Regions from separate parts of the Priestia sp. YIM B13489 genome, predicted to be linked through region 1. Evidence: riboswitches for the same ligand, from Rfam matches in the RefSeq annotation. Region 1 holds a riboswitch; each other region holds the start of a gene.
The links. Region 1 has a riboswitch for ZMP and ZTP ahead of ACFX4W_RS30435 (phosphoribosylaminoimidazolecarboxamide formyltransferase). Riboswitches for the same ligand answer to the same signal wherever they lie in the genome.
Positions count from the first base shown of each region.

Region 1 (4,696 bases):
TTTATATAGATAATGCCATGAAAATAATATCAGCGTAGGAGCCATCTTTAAGCCTAATTTGATTTATTTGCTTTCCTTCTTCTTTAAATCCTAACTTTTTATACAAATGAATAGCTCTTTTATTGTTTGAAAATACATCTAAATTTATTTTTTCCAACCCTTTTTGTTCTTTTGACCATTCTATTAAATAAGAGAGTAACGTTGTTCCAACTCCCTTGTTTGAGAACTCTTGCTTCACGCAAATGCCAAACGATCCAGTATGATGCAAACGCATATAGGAAGGCCTGTGAAAAGAAAGAAATCCAACAACTTGATTATTAAATTCTACAATTAATGTTAAACCACCATTTTCTTGTCTTATTTGTATCTTTTTTTGATATTCTTCTGCTGTTTCTTGTACTTCTTCAGGTAATCGAAGAAGAAAATCGTTCGTTATAACAATTTCTTGCTTTATTGCAACAATTGCATCAGCATCTTCTACGGTTGCTATACGTACATTTAACATGAAGTTTATTCCCCTTTATTATTAAGTTAGATATAAATAATGAATTAATTTAAATGGATTTTTAACAATCTATTTATAGCTTTAATGATGAAACACACGAATACCTGAATGAGCCATAATCATTCCATATTCATTTGCTGCCTGTGTAACTTGTTCATCTCGTAAAGAATTCCCTGTTTGAACCACATACTTAACGCCACTTTGAGCTGCACGATCTATATTATCACGGAACGGTAAAAAAGCATCGGATGCATAAGAAACGTCTTTTAATCTTTTTAGCCATTCTTGTTTTTCACTCTTACTTAGCCTAGCAGGGACCTCTTCAAAACACCTTTTCCATTGTTCGTTTTCTACCTCAGTAATATCATCATTCAACCATCCATCAATTGCATTATTCACTTCTACACGAGAAATGCCTTCTCTGAACTTCATGTTAAGGGCCCTTGGATGTTGTCTTAACCACCATTTATCAGCTTTTTCAGCTGCCAACCTTGTACAATGAATACGGGACTGTTGTCCAGCACCAATTCCAATCGTTTGGCAATCTAAAGCGAAGCAAATAGAGTTGGATTGTGTATATTTCAATGTAATAAGAGCAACAAGTAGGTCTCTCTTTGCATTATGAGGAATATCATGTTGAGTCGTAACAATATGATTAAAAACTTCCTGCCCAATCTGTACATCATTTCTTTCTTGTTCTAGAGTAATTCCAAATACCGTTCTTTTTTCAATTGGATCAGGCACATAGTTTGGGTCAATCTCTAAAATTAGATATTTTCCTTTCTTTTTCTGTTTCAAAATCTCTAATGCTTCTTGAGTGTAGCTTGGTGCAACAATCATATCAGAAACCTCTGTTTTGAGGAGATTAGCTACAGTTATATCTACTACATCACTAAAAGCAGCACAATCTCCAAACGAAGACATCCTATCTGTTCCACGCGCTCTTGCATAAGCGATCGCTAAAGGAGACAGGTCTAAGCCTTCAACAAAATAGGATTCAGTAAGTGTCTTATTTAGTGGAGAGTACACAGCTGCACCTGCTGGACTTACATGTTTAAAAGATGCTGCTGCAGGTTGACTAGTGGCTTGCCGAAGCTCTCGAACCAATTGAAAAGCATTTAATGCATCTAGAAAGTTAATATAACTAGCTTCTCCGTTTAAGATTTTAATAGGTGTGTTTTCTGCATTGTAAACTTTAGCTTTACCTTGATTTGGATTCATTCCGTACCGTAAACCAATCTCTTTCATTTAAAAATCTCCTTTCTAAATAAAAAAAGTATTTGAACTCATGTTCAAATACTTTGCCCAGGCGTACGGCCGTTATCTATGTGCTTCCTCATGGTCCTCCATGTTTACGCCAGTAACACATAGTCTGTTTTATAGGTAAATTTTACATAATAAAAGTAATTTTAACAATACTTTTATCTAAATTTTTCTTTTTAAATTATATATTATATACTAATCTAATTTACATAAAAGGTATTTATTGGTATCTTAACTTAATTAGTTGATTTTTTCATATACATGAAAGTAATGTTCATAATGATTTCTTTCATCTTCAATACCTTTTTCAACCGATAACTCTTTCCATAGAGAAAAATCAAACTCTGGAAAGAAGCGATCACCTTTGAAATAATGATTGATTTTAGTTATGTACAATTTATGAGTGTAGGGTTGGAATTGTCGATAAATTTCCTCTCCTCCAAGGATAAATACTTCTTCCCCTTCGCACATGGAAAGAGCTTGTTCAACTGAATGAGCTATATAACAACCTGGAGCTTTATAATTTTCATTTGTGGTCATTATAATATTTTTACGTCCCTCCAGAGGTTTTCCGATGGATTCATAATTCTTCCTACCTAAAATAATTGAATGCCCCATAGTAACTTTTCTTAGATATTTCCAATCATTTGGGAGTCTCCAGGGAATATCATTATCCTTCCCAATTACATTTTCTTTTCCTACAGCAACCATTGCAGATATGATCATATGGTCCCTCCCCCCTTTTCTTTAATTTTAACAAATAAAGGAGGACTAGATGTATATCCTATACGAAATTAGTTACCATAATGTGCGTTCCAGGAACAAAAAACAGCCTTTGAAAGGCTGTTTTTTCCTTTGAAAAGTTATTTATTAGATTAAAATATAATTTTCTTTACTTCTTTTAATGTAACGAATCTGCCGCCTAGAATATTATTATGATGTTCTACTATTTTTGAAGCTGAAAGCACAGCCGTATCAAATGTGCTATGAGCATCTTTTACTAAGATATTCTCTTTATAACCTAAGCTATATGCTCTTCTACAAGTAGTATCTAAACAAAATTCAGTTTGCATCCCTGCAATGACTAATCTTCCAATTTCAAGTTCCTGAAGTTTTTTATGTAGAGTTGTTTGATAAAATGCGTCTCAAGAAGATTTTTGAATAACTATGTCTGTTGGTAAGGGGCTAACATCACGATGGATTTCCCATGTGACTTTTCCTTCACTAAGCATACTATTATAACTAGGGTCTGTATGCTGGATATAGATAATTGGTACATTAGATTGGTGAGCTTTTTCCCTTAGATAAGTAATATTTTGAAGCACTTGCTGTTCATTCCATAAAGATCCACCTTCATAAGAAAACATGATGTTTTGGACATCTATAAGCAACAAAGCCGTTTTTTTACTCATTTCGTTGTATCCCCCTATTGAGTTATGTGGAAAAAAATTAAAAATACTATTATATCAAATTAAAATCTCATAATAAAAAACCAATTTCTCAGTATTAAAATTTGAGAAATTGGTTTTTTTATATTGGTAGAACCCCAAAGTTGTTTAAACCAATTACTTTGTATTAAAAGAAATGTTGATTTTTCATCGTAAAATAATAAACAAGAGTTAAAAGAGCTAAAATCGAAAAGTTATAAAAGCTAAACCTTATAAGGTACATTTTACTTTTTTGTGGATCTCTCTTAATAAAAAGTTTAAATGAAATTACACTTGCGAGGGAAGCCACAATCGTGCCAAGTCCACCTAAATTCACACCTACTAATAAAGGCTGCCAATTCACGGAGAATTTTGATAAAAAGATCGCAGCTGGTACATTGCTTATCAGTTGGCTTAAAATTATGGAACTGAAAAAGATAGATGTGGGACTTTTGAGATTTTCGTTGGCAAATGTCTGTACTACCTTTAATTCCGATATGTTTCCTATAAATATAAAAAAGCATATAAAAGTAATAAGCAATAAATAATCAATTTTCTTCAATAATTTTATGTCAAGTATACATGCGGTTCCCAATACGATGATAAACGCAAGTTTATAGCTTAAAACCCCTAGTATGGATACAGATATGATGCCAAATAGTATTCCCCATACTGTTGCTTTTTTTTTATTATTTATAGGAATATACGGAAGTTCCATTTCCAATGTTTTACTATTCAATCTTTGATTAAGAAAGAATAACAGAATAATTCCAAGAACCACTAATAGAAGGATTGTTGTGAAAAATTGTATAGGCCTTATTCCGTAGTTAGTAAATATGAAAAGATTTTGAGGATTTCCCATTGGAGTTAGACTGCTTCCAATGTTAGCCGCAATTGTCTCTAATATAACAGTATCTAACATAGAAGTTTGTATAATCTTACTAATTATAAGTGTTAATGGTACAAATGTTATTAATGCAACATCATTCGTTACAAGCATGGAACTAAAAAAGCATAATAAAATTAGGATTGCTGAAACACTTTTACTATTATGACATTTACTTAGTATAGCAATGGCGAACTTATCCAATAGTTTAAGCTCTTCCAGAGCCTTAACTACGAGCATAAGATTAAATAAACTGACTAATACTTTAAAATTTATATATTCTAGCTTTGGTGCATGGAATAAACAGCTTAAGATTGCTAACAAGAGTGATATGGTAAATACGATGTCTTTTTTAAAAAATCCACATTTCAATTTCATTTTTTTTTCGTTTTCTACATAAATATATTCTTTCATCAATCCCCCTCCAGTATTATCTATTCTACTACACACCCCTGTTTCTTGCATTTGAAATCTCAATGCACTTAAAAAACACCATCAATTCCATTAAATTACACAAAAATGGCATTTTTCCGTTATGGGGGTAATGATTTGTCTCGACTTGATGGGCAGGGGTAATTTACACCAATTGACAAATTTACGGTGTAAAGTTACTAT
Region 1 is NZ_JBHZOQ010000053.1:4,788,058-4,792,753, forward strand. Features, by position in the region: gene ACFX4W_RS30430 (GNAT family N-acetyltransferase) at 2-505, opposite strand; gene ACFX4W_RS30435 (phosphoribosylaminoimidazolecarboxamide formyltransferase) at 587-1,753, opposite strand; ZMP/ZTP riboswitch at 1,802-1,880, opposite strand; gene ACFX4W_RS30440 (dihydrofolate reductase) at 2,009-2,494, opposite strand; partial or broken gene ACFX4W_RS30445 (cysteine hydrolase family protein) at 2,644-3,180, opposite strand; gene ACFX4W_RS30450 (SLC13 family permease) at 3,344-4,495, opposite strand.

Region 2 (4,696 bases), 270 kb from region 1:
TGTATGCTCGCTTAAGCTGCGATACGTATGAATATAAGTCTGATAAATCAAGAGTAGTGTACTCCACTTCTACTACGGCTTTATTATTTGCATTCGCAATCACATTTGTTTTCACGCTTGCTTTTTCTTTTAAAACATCTTTATACATGTTAAAAAAATCTTTTTTTGCTTTGTCGGTTAAACTGTTAGAAAACGCACCTTTTAATTCCTCATTAAACGCTTTTTTCTGTTCTTCTATGACAGCTGTTTTATCTGCTGTTACATATTTATCATAGTCTACGTTTTCTTTGTTTAAGTAAAGGACTTCTGTGTAAGCTTGCAGAGCTTTTTCTGGGTCTTGCAGCTTATTATAGCTTTTGGCGTATTTTTTCGTATCCAGTGTTAATGTCACTTCGTCGATTTCTTCATCATAATCAGATGATTTTGGCTGAAGCCCAATTTTGTACTTTTTATCTTTTTTGACTTCAAAGACAAATGTTAATTTTTTTTGCTTTCCAGCGCCAATCTTGTCAGATGCACTGCTTTCTAGTCCAAGCTCACGACTGTTCACTCCCGTTTTTGGAGACAGCTGTTCATCTCCTTCGTATAAATACACACCGTCATAATCTGATAAAGATATACTGTTTTTGGATACATTTTTCACTTTTAAATCAACTTTCAACAGCCCTTTTTCTTCACTTGTAGCTCCTTCATCACTATCTACTAAAATGTAAGAAGCGCTGTCAATGGATGCTTCAATCGTCTTATTTTTAGCCGAAGTGGATCCTCCCGTTTCCTTAGAACTGTTGCAAGCCGCTAATACTAGCATAAGTACAAAAGCCAAAGCCAAAACATTCATTTTTTTCACAGCTTCCCAATCCCCTTTATTTTGTTTTTTTAGAACTTTATCCCAAATAAAGGTTCCCCCTGTATAAATACTTAAACCTTAAAATCTATATTTTTTACAATATTTTGATAAAAACTAAGTCTAAATTCTCCACTGACCTAAATAAAAAAACACGAGCACGGGCTCGTGTTTTTTTATTTAGATTTAAAATTTTCTTGATTGATTTGTTCAGCTTCTTTCATATATCGGTTAGATTTGCCGCTTTTAATTCCCCAGTAATAAAAAGCTAATGATACGCAAGCAATCACTAGCATATCCCATCCGAAAGGCAAAATATTTTTGCCTCCGAATTTTTCGCTTCCTATGTAGGAAATAAAAATCATGCACGCTAAATAGATAAGCATCCAAGCCCCGGTTAAAAATTCTTTTTTAAAGCCCACCCATTTATTTTTCGCTTGGTAATAAAAATAAACAGGCAGGCCAATTGCCATAATAAAGATCACTTCACCTGTAAGTGGCCACCTTGCCCAGTAAAGCGTCAAGGAAGCAAAAACGAAGCCGCATGGCGCAATAACTGATGCCCCTTTTAAATAAAATGGACGGTAAAAGTGTGAAGCCGTTTTTCTTAATGTTATAAGCGCTACAGGACCCATAATATAAGAGATAAGCGTCGCTACTGAGATCACTTCTGCTAAGACACCCCATCCTCTAAATAAAAAGAGAAACAAGAAGCAAGCTGCTAAATTCAGCCACATAGCTGGGCGCGGGACATTGTAAAGTGGATGAAGAGTACCAAATATCTTTGGCAAGTATCCATTTTGCTGCATCCCGTATAACATTCTAGAAGTAGTTGCCGTATATGTAGCACCTGTGCCGGAAGGAGAAACAAATGCGTCTGCGTATAACACAATTGTTAGCCAGTTAATTCCAAGCGCAATCGCTAAATCAGCAAAAGGAGAATTAAAATTCAAATGATTCCATCCATCAGCAATTGATGACGGACTTACTGCTCCGATAAAGACAATTTGCAATATAATGTATACAATTCCTGCAATAAAAATTGAACCAATTACAGCTATCGGAATCGATTTATTAGGTGATTTTGCTTCTCCTGCCATATTTACAGGACTTTGAAACCCATTAAATGCAAACACAATACCTGATGTTGCCACTGCCGTTAAAACACTGGCCCACCCATAAGGGGCAACCCCATGCTCACTTGAAAAGTTTCCACTATGAAAACCAGCGAAAAATAAAGCCCCTGCCGTTAAACCAGGAATAATTAATTTAACAATCGTAATAAATGAGTTTGCTTTCGCAAAGAGATTTACCGTCCAATAGTTCACAAAAAAGTAAACGAATAATAACAAAGACGCAACTGCCAACCCCTTGGACGTTAAAATGCCATTGTCTACCAATTCATGAGTCCAGCGAGCCCACTTCCACGGCCAAGTACTCATATATTGCACAGATGCAATAGCCTCCACTGTTATCGTTGAAGCGATTGAAATCCAGTTAGCCCAAGCAGCCAAAAAACCAATAAATGATCCGTGTGAATACTGAGGATATTTAACCATCCCTCCTGCTTGTGGAAACATCGCGCCCAGTTCAGCATATGATAGGGCAATGGTCAAAATAACCACCATTCCAATAACCCATGAAAAAATAGCCGCGGGTCCCGCAATTTGAGCTGCTTTCCATGCTCCAAACAGCCACCCTGAACCGATAATCGAACCTATGCCTGTCATGGTTAAAGCAAATGTTCCCATCTTCCTTTGCATATTGCTCATCCAAATCTACTCCTCTTCCCTAGGAAAATAAAAAAAACACTTGCGGAATTTTCTCAAGTGTTTGCCCAGGCGCGCGGCTTATACGCTATATGCTCCCCCATGGTCATCCATGTTGCGCCAGTCACATATAGGAATATATTTTTTATCAGTATATAACATTCATTTCTATTACTCAATACACAAAAATGTTTACATTACTTTTATAAAGATAATAAATTATTCGTAAAATTCCGAATAAAACTTCTGAAATCTCTTTTTAATTACAAAAAACAACTAAAATCCTAACCTTTCTTGTTGTTTGATTCTTTTACTCCACGAGCAGATTACCTTATAAAAATTATATTAATATATAATATTCATTTACATAATAAGAATTAACAGCTATATATCCATAGAATTCTTGCACTAGACCCTTTACTTATATACAATATGAAGAAAAGATACTAAAGTGAACTGCCCACCGCTTAGCTACGCTTGAAGTGGGAGACTTCTTTTAGGAAAACGTTAAAACCTACATATCATGCACTTCGCAACAAATGAAGTACTTCGAGCAAACTTCTCTGTTTACGCAAGCGCAAAACAGGGAAAATTACGAAAAAAGATTGTTAGAGGGATGCTTATGAATTATGCAAATGTAAAAGTTCTTTATTTTGATGACGACGGAACCATTCCAAATCACCCTCGTCTTCCAGTTTTGTTGTATGAACACGTATTTATTAGTAAGAAAGAGAAAGTGGAGAGCATTTTTAATTCTCACAACTGGAAAAACAGCTGGGTAGGCGGCATACATGATTTTCACCATTACCACAGTAATTCTCATGAAGCACTAGGTGTAATTAGCGGATCTGCACGTTTAAAACTAGGTGGACATATGGGGGAAAATATCGTGGTGCATGCTGGCGATGTGCTCGTACTTCCTGCAGGAACAGGGCATATGCGTCTGCAGTCAACTGCTGATTTTAAAGTGGTTGGAGCTTATCCAGAGGGCATGGATTACAATTTAAGAACAGGAAAACAAACTGATCGCCCTCACGTATTTGATGAAATTGCACAAGTACCTATTCCTACAACAGATCCTGTTTATGGCGACAAAGGACCACTGACAGAGTGGTGGAACTAGACAAGCACTTATTGTCTAGTTTTTTTATTTGCTCTGTTTTATTCTTTCCATGAATCTCTATTTGAACATACAAATTCTTTTCTTATGATGCAATAGCAATATACTTTATCTCAGCGAAATAATAAAAACTTCCCGGTCAAAACTAAATTTCTTCTTTACCGTTCTCTTTTTGCTTCAAGAGCAACTTCGCTTAGATTATCCCCCTTTTTTTCCTTCGTAATCATTTCAAATATACTCCCACCATAACCTCTTTTTTGTTTTTCTAAAAAAATTTCCATAGATTATAACGAAATTTTCAAAAAACTTATTGCTTTACCATGTCAGACTTGCTATCATAGTGAACATTGTTAGATAAATTTTTAGTAGGAGGAGTAAAATTGAACAGAAAATTCATAATTTTTATTTTATTCATCATTCCATTTATTGCTCAATTCGTTTTTTTACCTTTTGTAAATAACATTCATCCAATTATTTTTGGATTACCTCTTTTGCATTTATGGTTATTTTTATGGGTCTTCTTAACGCCTGTGTGTACATTTATCATTTATCGTTTACAAAAATCTTGGGGGGACATTGAATAATGCAAGGAAATTTAACCGCACTTTTAATCACATCAGCAATTGTTCTTGTCGTTATCGCAATTGGCTTTATAGCGGGACGTGACAAATCATCTAGAAGCTCAGTTGAAGAGTGGGCTGTAGGTGGAAGACGTTTTGGAAGCCTGCTCGTCTGGCTTTTAGTAGGAGCAGATTTATATACTGCTTATACATTCCTAGGTCTTACAAGTACAGCTTATCAGGGGGGAAGCATCGCATTTTTTGCTATTCCTTACTCTGTTTTAGCCTTTTTAATTTCATACTTTTTTCTTCCAAAGCTTTGGACTGTTGCTAAAAAGCACAAACTTACTACGCTTGCTGATTATGCCAGAGAACGTTTTAGCAGTAAATTTCTCTCCTCTTT
Region 2 is NZ_JBHZOQ010000053.1:4,522,252-4,526,947, forward strand. Features, by position in the region: gene ACFX4W_RS29115 (DUF5105 domain-containing protein) at 1-838, opposite strand, end outside; gene ACFX4W_RS29120 (glutamate/serine transporter AimA) at 1,021-2,616, opposite strand; ZMP/ZTP riboswitch at 2,673-2,751, opposite strand; gene ACFX4W_RS29125 (cupin domain-containing protein) at 3,137-3,736, shown strand; gene ACFX4W_RS29130 (DUF3311 domain-containing protein) at 4,114-4,317, shown strand; gene ACFX4W_RS29135 (sodium:solute symporter family protein) at 4,317-4,696, shown strand, end outside.
Region 2: another riboswitch for ZMP and ZTP. It lies ahead of ACFX4W_RS29120 (glutamate/serine transporter AimA); the one in region 1 lies ahead of ACFX4W_RS30435 (phosphoribosylaminoimidazolecarboxamide formyltransferase).

Region 3 (4,696 bases), 4.8 Mb from region 1:
TGAATATTTTTTCAACACAATGTTCTCATTATCTACAAAAATTTCAACAGGGTCGTTCTTTTTAATATTTAATGTTCTTCTTAATTCGATGGGTAAGACTACTCTTCCCAGGTTGTCTAGTTTCCTAACGATGCCAGTAGCTTTCAATTTAAAACCTCCATAAAATATTACTTACATACCCATTAAGTGTACAATATGCTTTTTATTGTTTTCATTAGTAATATATTACATTTTTTGACGAGGGAAGATATTTCAATATGATAAGGTTAGAAATAAAGGTTGCATGGAAGAATTATAATAGAAATTGTTAAATCACTCAGCATTTTTAGTTTAATCTGATGTGTTGATTAGAGATGTAACTTATTTAAGATATTTATAACCTACATAAAACTAACTTTAGCATATAAGTAAATACTAAAACATTTTATAAAAATTAATAGTTTCATTATTTATACTTAGTGACGACAAATTGTGTGTTTTTCTTCAAAATAAATAGTAGTTAAAAGGTTTTATCATTCAATTAATGATATAGATTCTCCATATGTTCTTCTTTTTTCTATCTATAAAATTACTCCATCTTTCTCCTTGGCTGATATAATCATTAAACGTAGCATTCTTCATTACAATATGACCTCCACATTCATCTGCCACTTGTTTAGCAGACTCTTCATCAATGGGAAATGCTAATGATTCCTCATTAGTAAATTCGTAACTGGATACCTCTTTCCTTTTTACGTTCTTATACGAATGATATACGTAATATAATTTACCTACCTTTATAAAATAGTATGGATACTCGCTGTTAGGCAACTTTACTTCCCTCCATTTCTGCATCCTTCAATTGCTTTATAAGTTACTATTACTATCTTACTTGGACTTAAAAAGGTAAAATCCTTCTACGCCAAAGGGTTTCCTTCTTCATGTGTCCCGGAAAGCTGTATTATGTAAACTAGATCTGTATATCATATACAACTAAAAAAGAAAAATTCGGCTAAATGTATTGTTAAAATTACTGTTATTATGTAAAATTTTCTTATAAAACAGACTATGTGTTACTGGCGTAAACATGGAGAACCATGAGGAAGCACATAGATAACGGCCGTACGCCTGGGCAAAGTATTTGAACATGAGTTCAAATACTTTTTTTATTTAGAAAGGGGATTTTTTACATGAAAGAGATTGGTTTACGGTACGGAATGAACCCAAATCAAAGTAAAGCTAAAGTTCGGAATGCTAAAAACACGCCTATTAAAATCTTAAATGGAGAAGCGAGTTATATTAACTTTCTAGATGCATTAAACGCTTTTCAACTGGTTCAGGAGCTTCGACAGGCTACTGATCAACCTGCAGCTGCATCCTTTAAACACGTAAGTCCAGCAGGTGCAGCTGTGTACTCTCCACTAAATGAGACACTTACTGAATCCTATTTTGTTAAAGGCCTAGACCTGTCTCCATTAGCGATTGCTTATGCAAGAGCGCGTGGGACAGATAGGATGTCTTCATTTGGAGATTGTGCTGCTTTTAGTGATGAAGTGGATATAACTGTAGCTAACCTCCTCAAAACAGAGGTTTCTGATATGATTGTTTCACCAAGCTACACTCAAGAAGCACTAGAGATTTTGAAACAGAAAAAGAAAGGAAAATATCTAATTTTAGAGATTGATCCAAATTATGTGCCTGATCTAATTGAAAAAAGAACGATATTTGGCATTACTCTAGAACAACAAAGAAATGATGTACAGATTGGGAAAGAAGTTTTCAATCAGATTGTTACGACTCAATGTGATATCCCTGATCATGCAAAGAGAGACCTTCTTGTTGCTCTTATTACATTAAAATATACACAATCAAACTCCATTTGTTTCGCATTAGATGGCCAAACAATTGGAATTGGTGCTGGACAGCAGTCCCGTATTCATTGTACGAGGTTGGCTGCTGAAAAAGCTGATAAATGGTGGCTAAGACAACATCCAAGAGCCCTTAACATGAAGTTCAGAGAAGGCATTTCTCGTGTAGAAGTTAATAATGCAATTGATGGATGGCTGAATGATGATATTACTGAGGTAGAAAATGAGCACTGGAAACAATGTTTTGAGGAGGTCCCTGCTAGGCTAAGTAAGAGTGAAAAACGAGAATGGCTAAAAAGATTAAAAGGCGTTTCCTATGCATCCGACGCTTTTCTACCTTTCCGTGATAATATCGATCGTGCGGCTCAAAGTGGCGTTAAATATGTGGTTCAAACAGGAAATTCTTTACGAGATGAACAAGTTACACAGGCAGCAAATGAATATGGGATGATCATGGCACATTCAGGTATACGTGTATTCCATCATTGAGCTATGAATTAAATATGATTAGCCCAAAAGAGCCAAGACTTATAAAGGGATTGGCTCTTCTAGAATGTTTTCGATACATGCGATTATGGCAACTACATTTTATATCATTTACATATAGTCATCTTTCTTATGAAACGAGGTTATTATGAGTGTCTTTAATTTAATTCAGCTAATTTTTTCAAACGTTCTTTGTCCCTAATAATGTAACCTCGCGACTGCTTTTCAATAGTCTTTGATTTACATAGCTGGGCTAGTACATGGAGTAGATGGCGATATGATACACCCAAGTATTCGCATACTTCAGTATGTTTTTCTTTATAAAAGTTATCATCAGCCGACAACATTATAAAAGCAGCAAGACGGTTCTCGAGTGGATAGGCCTGATTTTGTGTATACTTTGCTGAAATTTTAGTTGCTTTCTCACTTAAAAAACTGCATAAATATCTGAGAAATGTTACATCTGTTAAGAGCTTATTTTTACAGGTGTTAATAGGAATAGCTAAACAAATGGTTTTAGTGACAGTTTGTATAGCTTTAGAATATCTTTGTGAATTTAATAGTTCCACTTCCCCCATAAATGTTGGAGCTTGTAAAAAATTAATCAAGGACACTTTCCCATTTTCGTGTGTAACATAGAGTTTTGCCTTACCTTCAACAAGATAATAAATATATTGAGGATAGGAGCCTTCCTTATAGATAAATTCACCACGTTCAAATTCGCAGACCTGAATAAATGGAGTAATTGGAAAGGAAAAAAGTGATTGAATAGAGTATTTCTCGATATAGTAACTTTGCATAGGCTCGTTTAAAAATTTCATTTTTTCTCCTACTATTATAAAAATATGAGATATCTCACATTATTTTATGTTTTTACATGCTATGATGCAATAAAAGTTGATAGATCAATAGGGAGTTGTTTCATAAAGATGATCAAACAAGATGAATATTGGAATGAAGTAGCTAATAAAAAAGAATTTACTACGCCTTTTCAACCTGAATTATTCCTAACACATGTTAATCACAATGCTGCCATATTAGATTATGGTTGTGGGTATGGACGGACTTTATTGGAATTAAGAAGTTACGATTATAACAATTTACATGGTGTAGACTTTTCAGAAGAAATGATTAAAAGAGCTAAGTCTCATAACTCAGAAATCGATTTTCAAGTTATTCAAAGTGGGAAGCTTCCTTTTTCTAATGATTCTTTGGATGCTGTCTTACTTTTTGCAGTTTTAACATGTGTTCATAAAAGTGAGGAACAAAACGCTATTTTAAATGAGATTAAACGGGTACTAAAGCCAGGAGGTATTATTTACATCAACGACTTTCTACTGAATAGTGATGAAAGAAATAAATTACGTTATGAAAAGGCACTCACTAAGTATCATACATACGGGGTTTTTGAATTACCAGATGGGGCCATTTTACGTCATCATAGCGAAGAACGTGTGAAAGAATGGGTAGATCAATTTGAAACCTTAGAATACAAGAAAGTAGAATATACAACTATGAATGGAAATCGTTCAAATGGTTTAGTTTACATGGGGAAATTAAATTGAATTTATTATAGATAACATATAAAGGGGAATTGTAATGCTAGAGAAATTAGAGCTGGAAAAGATTAATCTTCAAGAAATTACAAAAGATATTAAAGATCAACACTTGAATTTTCCTGTATCGAATATTAATAATCACTGTCTTCGTATAGCTGTATTTTCAGGCGAATACAAATGGCACTATCATTCTAATTCAGATGAGCTTTTTATGGTTTTGGAGGGAGAACTTTTAATTGATTTTAAAGATAGGGATACAGCCGTGTTAAAACCGAATGATACGTTACTTATACCAGCTGGAACAATACATAGAACCAGAGCGAAACAAAGAACAGTAAATCTTTGTTTCGAGGATATAAACGCTGATACCATAATTATTGATGAGTAAATGAAATAACATAAACATTGTAAAAGCCATTTAAGATAAGTCTTAAATGGCTTTTACGTATGTACAGATAAATTCTTATAAGCTGTTTTATGTAAACAGAATATGTTACCGATCTTCCAAGAAAAAATTCTGAAAAGGTATGTTGAACATCACCATTTAGTGAGATATATAAATAAAATAATGAAAAAAGTATTAAGCGAGAAGGTGCGTCTCGTCTAATACTTTTTTCATTATTTTAAGTGGTAAGTTTTATGTTTAATTTTATGAAATCCTATCTGTGAGTCTACTAAATACAATCGGCTTTGTACTCAACATTGGTGGTAAATGCAATTTAAACTGTGATAATTCGCCTTCTACGTCCATCTCATAGGCAATTAACACAGTCATTTCCGTATGAGAAAGATTCCACTTTGTCG
Region 3 is NZ_JBHZOQ010000053.1:37,764-42,459, reverse strand. Features, by position in the region: partial or broken gene ACFX4W_RS05930 (AbrB/MazE/SpoVT family DNA-binding domain-containing protein) at 1-147, opposite strand, end outside; gene ACFX4W_RS05925 (hypothetical protein) at 517-810, opposite strand; ZMP/ZTP riboswitch at 1,042-1,120, shown strand; gene ACFX4W_RS05920 (phosphoribosylaminoimidazolecarboxamide formyltransferase) at 1,170-2,336, shown strand; gene yeiL (transcriptional regulator YeiL) at 2,492-3,154, opposite strand; gene ACFX4W_RS05910 (class I SAM-dependent methyltransferase) at 3,263-3,898, shown strand; gene ACFX4W_RS05905 (cupin domain-containing protein) at 3,951-4,280, shown strand; gene ACFX4W_RS05900 (serine hydrolase) at 4,542-4,696, opposite strand, start outside.
Region 3: another riboswitch for ZMP and ZTP. It lies ahead of ACFX4W_RS05920 (phosphoribosylaminoimidazolecarboxamide formyltransferase); the one in region 1 lies ahead of ACFX4W_RS30435 (phosphoribosylaminoimidazolecarboxamide formyltransferase).

Region 4 (4,696 bases), 3.4 Mb from region 1:
TGTTAAGCATGCTTATACCCTGGACAAAAAAGTTATTTCATTCTACAAAGAAGTGATTAGTATATCAGCTGTATGTGGCATTCGTTCTATAACAGTCGTCTTTGTTATTCGTTTTGCTATTGTACTAGGTAGCTTAGTTTTATGTATTATCGCTTTAATCCCTTAGTTATCAACATCCTTAAATACCATTCAAATGGTTTGTGTAGTTGGAATTATCCTTTTGCTTGCTTTGTTTTTCTTGGGTGATATCCACAATCAAACGAAAAAACGCAAGCTATAAAAAAGAACTTTGTATGCTGCTGCAAAGTTCTTTTCATAAACACTTACTGTTTGTTAAGAACTGTATGAAATAGCTCATACACTTCTCATACAATCGCTAAGACCTATTCAGTTAACAGTCCTTCTTACGTTTTTTTCAAACCATCCATATGCAATTTCAGCTTTAATTTCTTTATTTCCCGGAGAAACTAGGAAAATAACGTATGAACCGTTGTTTGGAAAGATAAATTTTCCATCTTCATCACTTACTAATGTACTTTTCGGCGGAACAACACGGTTAAATACGTTTACCCCTTTGGTAGGAAAGCCTTTTACCATTTCTGCAAATTTAATTTTCCCTTTTGGCTTTGAACGTATTGTAGTATTTGCTGGACTCACATTATCTGAAGTTGTTCCTTTTCCAGGCGGGATAGAATTAAACCAAATTTCAGCAGTAAAAGGTTCGTTGGAATAGTTAGTGATAGTAAAAGCATTCACAAATAAATCTACTCCGGAGCCGGAAGGGTTAACTAACCCGCCCCAAGCATTTCTATTTCCACCAAAACGAATAGGCTCAGTTTGTCCGACAAAATAGTCTCCTTTTAAAGATTGATATAAAGGATTAGGTATATTAACGGCTTTAATATAAGGTTTACTCGACTCGTAATTCGACATACAATCATCTCCTTTCTGTACTATATTTTATGAAGTTTTTCTATAAATGCTTGGACACATGCATTTAGAAATATATTTAATCTTTATATAAACGCAAAAAGATAGACCCGGTACTGAGCCTATCTTTTCCTATCGCTTAATGCCCTCGTCGACTGCTGGTGTATAAACGGATTGTTTTTTGACTTTATATTCCGATGCTTTTTTAATACTTCTACTATCACTTCTTAAAGTAGTAATCACCTATTCTTTTGTAGTCATAGAATGAAGAATCCTTACCTTTTTTTCGCAATATTCAACAATTTCATAACAGGCTGTGAGAATATCATGTCTAGACAGTTCTATTTCATCAAATACAAATTTTGAAAGTTGCTTCTGCAGAACCTCCAGCTTTTTGCTGTCTTCTTCATCGATCCATAGCCCTTCCGTAATACACACATCTGCTATTTTGTTAATAGATTGAGCCGTCCAGTTTAAGCCAGCTGAAGAAACAGTTTTTGTAAGTAAATCGTTTTTTATAGCTAGAATAACTTGACACACATGGGTATAGGCATCAACTTTCTTTTGGATAAATGCTTTGCGAAGCTCTTGTTTGTATTGCTCTTTCGACATCACTATAGCTACAACAGACGTAATGAATGTTCCTGCCAGCGCGATGAGCGACCCTATCAAAATTCCTATCAGTTCTCCTGACAAAACGTTCACCTCTTTAAAGGTATTTCTATATGCTATGAGAATGAAGGAATTGATATGAGGTAAACACCATGTAAAAACAGCCCTAACTTTTCTAAGTTAGGGCTGTAACACTAAAATATGATGGGAACCAAATTAGATAATACGACTTGTAATAATTCCTTCAATTTGACCGATTTTTTCTTCTAGCTCAGGCACAATCTCGTCACTTACTTGATTGTCAATATCGATCATTGTATACGCATATTCACCGCGGCTTCTGTTCACCATATCTGCGATGTTTAAATTGTAGTTTGAGAATACTTGCGTAAGTTGTCCTACCATATTCGGCACGTTGTGATGGAAAGCAGCTACGCGTTTTTTCCCAGTGTAAGGAAGAGATGCATTCGGGAAGTTCACTGAGTTTTTAACGTTTCCTGTTTCTAAGAAATTTTTCACTTGACGTGCTGCCATTACCGCACAGTTTTCTTCTGATTCTTGAGTTGATGCCCCTAGATGAGGAATTGGCACAACATTTTTCATGTTCAAGACATTTTGATTTGGGAAATCTGTAATGTATCTTCCAACTTTTCCACTTTCAAGAGCAGCTTTCATATCTTCTTCGTTTACAAGCTCACCGCGTGAGAAGTTCAAAATATGAACATCAGGTTTCATGATGCTAAACGTTTCTTTATTGAAAACACCTTTTGTATCGTCCGTTAATGGAACGTGAACCGTAATATAGTCAGATGCTGCAAATAGTTCTTCTAGAGACATTGCACGCTGTACGTTGCGAGACAAATTCCAAGCTGTATTAACAGAAATGAATGGATCAAAACCAATTACGTCCATATCTAAATCAAGCGCATCGTTTGCTACAAGAGCACCAATTGCACCTAAACCAATAACGCCTAACGTTTTACCTTTGATTTCTTTCCCAACAAACTGTTTTTTACCTGCTTCAACTAACTTAGGAATTTGATCACCTTGGCCATCCAATCCTTTTGTCCATTCAACTCCAGCAAATAAGTTACGAGAAGAAGCCATAATTGTAGTTAAAACCATTTCTTTTACTGCGTTTGCATTAGCTCCTGGCGTATTAAATACAACGATACCTTGCTCCGTGCAAGCGTCCACCGGTATATTATTAACCCCTGCTCCAGCTCGTGCAATAGCTTTTAAATTTTGGTCAAATGCCATGCTGTGCATGTTAAAGCTACGCACGACAATCGCATCTGGACTTTCGCTGTCGTTGTCAATTTGATAACCTTCTTGATTAAAAACATTTAGACCTTTTTGTGCAATGTTGTTTAATGTTTTGATTGTTTGTACTTTTTTTAATGTTAATGTGCTCATTTTGTACTCTCCTCTGATTATCATCGTAGTTTTACATGTTTTTACCTTTGGATAAAGGAACTTCATTTTTAATTTTTTAAAAAGTCTGGTTTTTTAGCCTACATATGTGATAACTTCTATATCCTCTCCCCCTAAACAGAAAGAGGTAAGAGATATGTATTAATCCCTTACCTCTGCCCAGGCGAACGGCTACGTCACTATATGCTTCCTCACGGTTATCCGCGTTTCGCCAGTCACATATAGTCTTTGAAATTAAGTATATTCTAGCAAACTCTTTCAGAACGTTCAACCTTTTTTTAAAAGTTTGCTTTTTTCAGTCTAATTTTTAATCTCTTTAGCGAATCTCCTAATATATTGACAAATACCCTAATACATGTTAAATAAGAAGAGTGATTAGCACTCTATCCACTCAAGTGCTAATTGTTTTATAAGCCCTATTTGGAAAGGAGAATTTCTTATGTCAAAAAAAGAATTCAAAGCTGAATCAAAGCGATTATTAGAGATGATGATTAATTCCATCTATTCTCAAAAAGAAGTATTTTTGAGAGAACTTCTATCAAATTCAAGTGATGCAATCGATAAAATTTATTACAAAGCCTTAACAGACGACTCCTTGCGTTTTAACAAAGAAAGCTATTACATAAAAGTAACACCAGATAAAACTAACCGTACCTTAACCATTACGGATACTGGAATTGGCATGACGCAAGAAGAGCTTGAAAGCAGCTTGGGCACAATTGCGCGAAGCGGTTCCCTTGCGTTTAAAAACGAAAATGAAACAAAGGACGGGCACACGATTATCGGCCAATTCGGCGTTGGGTTTTACGCAGCGTTCATGGTGGCAGATGTCGTGACCGTGATTAGTAAAGCGTTAGGCAGCGATGAAGCCTATAAATGGGAATCTACTGGTGCTGATGGCTATACAATCGAACCTTGCGAAAAAGAAACGGTTGGGACTCAAATTATTTTAAAAATTAAAGAAAATACAGAAGATGAAACATATGATGAGTATCTAGAAGATTATCGTTTAAAAGAGATTATTAAAAAGTATTCAGACTTTATCCGCTACCCGATTAAAATGGACATAACGGAAAAACGTCCTAAAGAAGGTTCTGATAACGAGCTAGAAGATTATACAGAAGAGCAAGTTATCAACAGTATCGTACCGATCTGGAAGAAAAATAAAAATGAATTGACTTCAGAAGACTATGAGCAGTTTTATTCAGAAAAGCGCTACGGATTTGATAAACCGCTCACTCACCTTCATATTAATGTGGATGGAACGATTCGCTACAATGCCATTTTATTTATTCCAGAAAATAGTCCGTTTGATTACTACTCAAAAGAATTTGAAAAAGGGCTTGAACTGTATTCAAACGGCGTCTTAATTATGAATAAATGTGCAGATCTTCTTCCAGATTACTTTAGCTTTGTAAAAGGTATGGTAGATTCTGAAGATTTATCTCTTAATATTTCACGTGAAATTTTGCAGCAAGACCGACAGCTTCAGCTGATTGCCAAAAACATCGGCAAGAAAATCAAAAATGAATTAAAAAGCTTACTTAAAAACGAACGTGAAAAGTACGAGAAGTTTTATGAATCATTTGGCCGCCAGCTGAAGTACGGTGTTTACAGTGACTTTGGCAGCAACAAAGACGTATTAAAAGACCTGCTTTTATTCTATTCTTCTACAGAGAAAAAGCTCGTAACACTAGACGAATATGTATCGCGCATGCCT
Region 4 is NZ_JBHZOQ010000053.1:1,345,825-1,350,520, reverse strand. Features, by position in the region: gene ACFX4W_RS12745 (DUF6143 family protein) at 388-933, opposite strand; gene ACFX4W_RS12740 (hypothetical protein) at 1,174-1,635, opposite strand; gene ACFX4W_RS12735 (phosphoglycerate dehydrogenase) at 1,759-2,958, opposite strand; ZMP/ZTP riboswitch at 3,127-3,205, opposite strand; gene htpG (molecular chaperone HtpG) at 3,416-4,696, shown strand, end outside.
Region 4: another riboswitch for ZMP and ZTP. It lies ahead of ACFX4W_RS12735 (phosphoglycerate dehydrogenase); the one in region 1 lies ahead of ACFX4W_RS30435 (phosphoribosylaminoimidazolecarboxamide formyltransferase).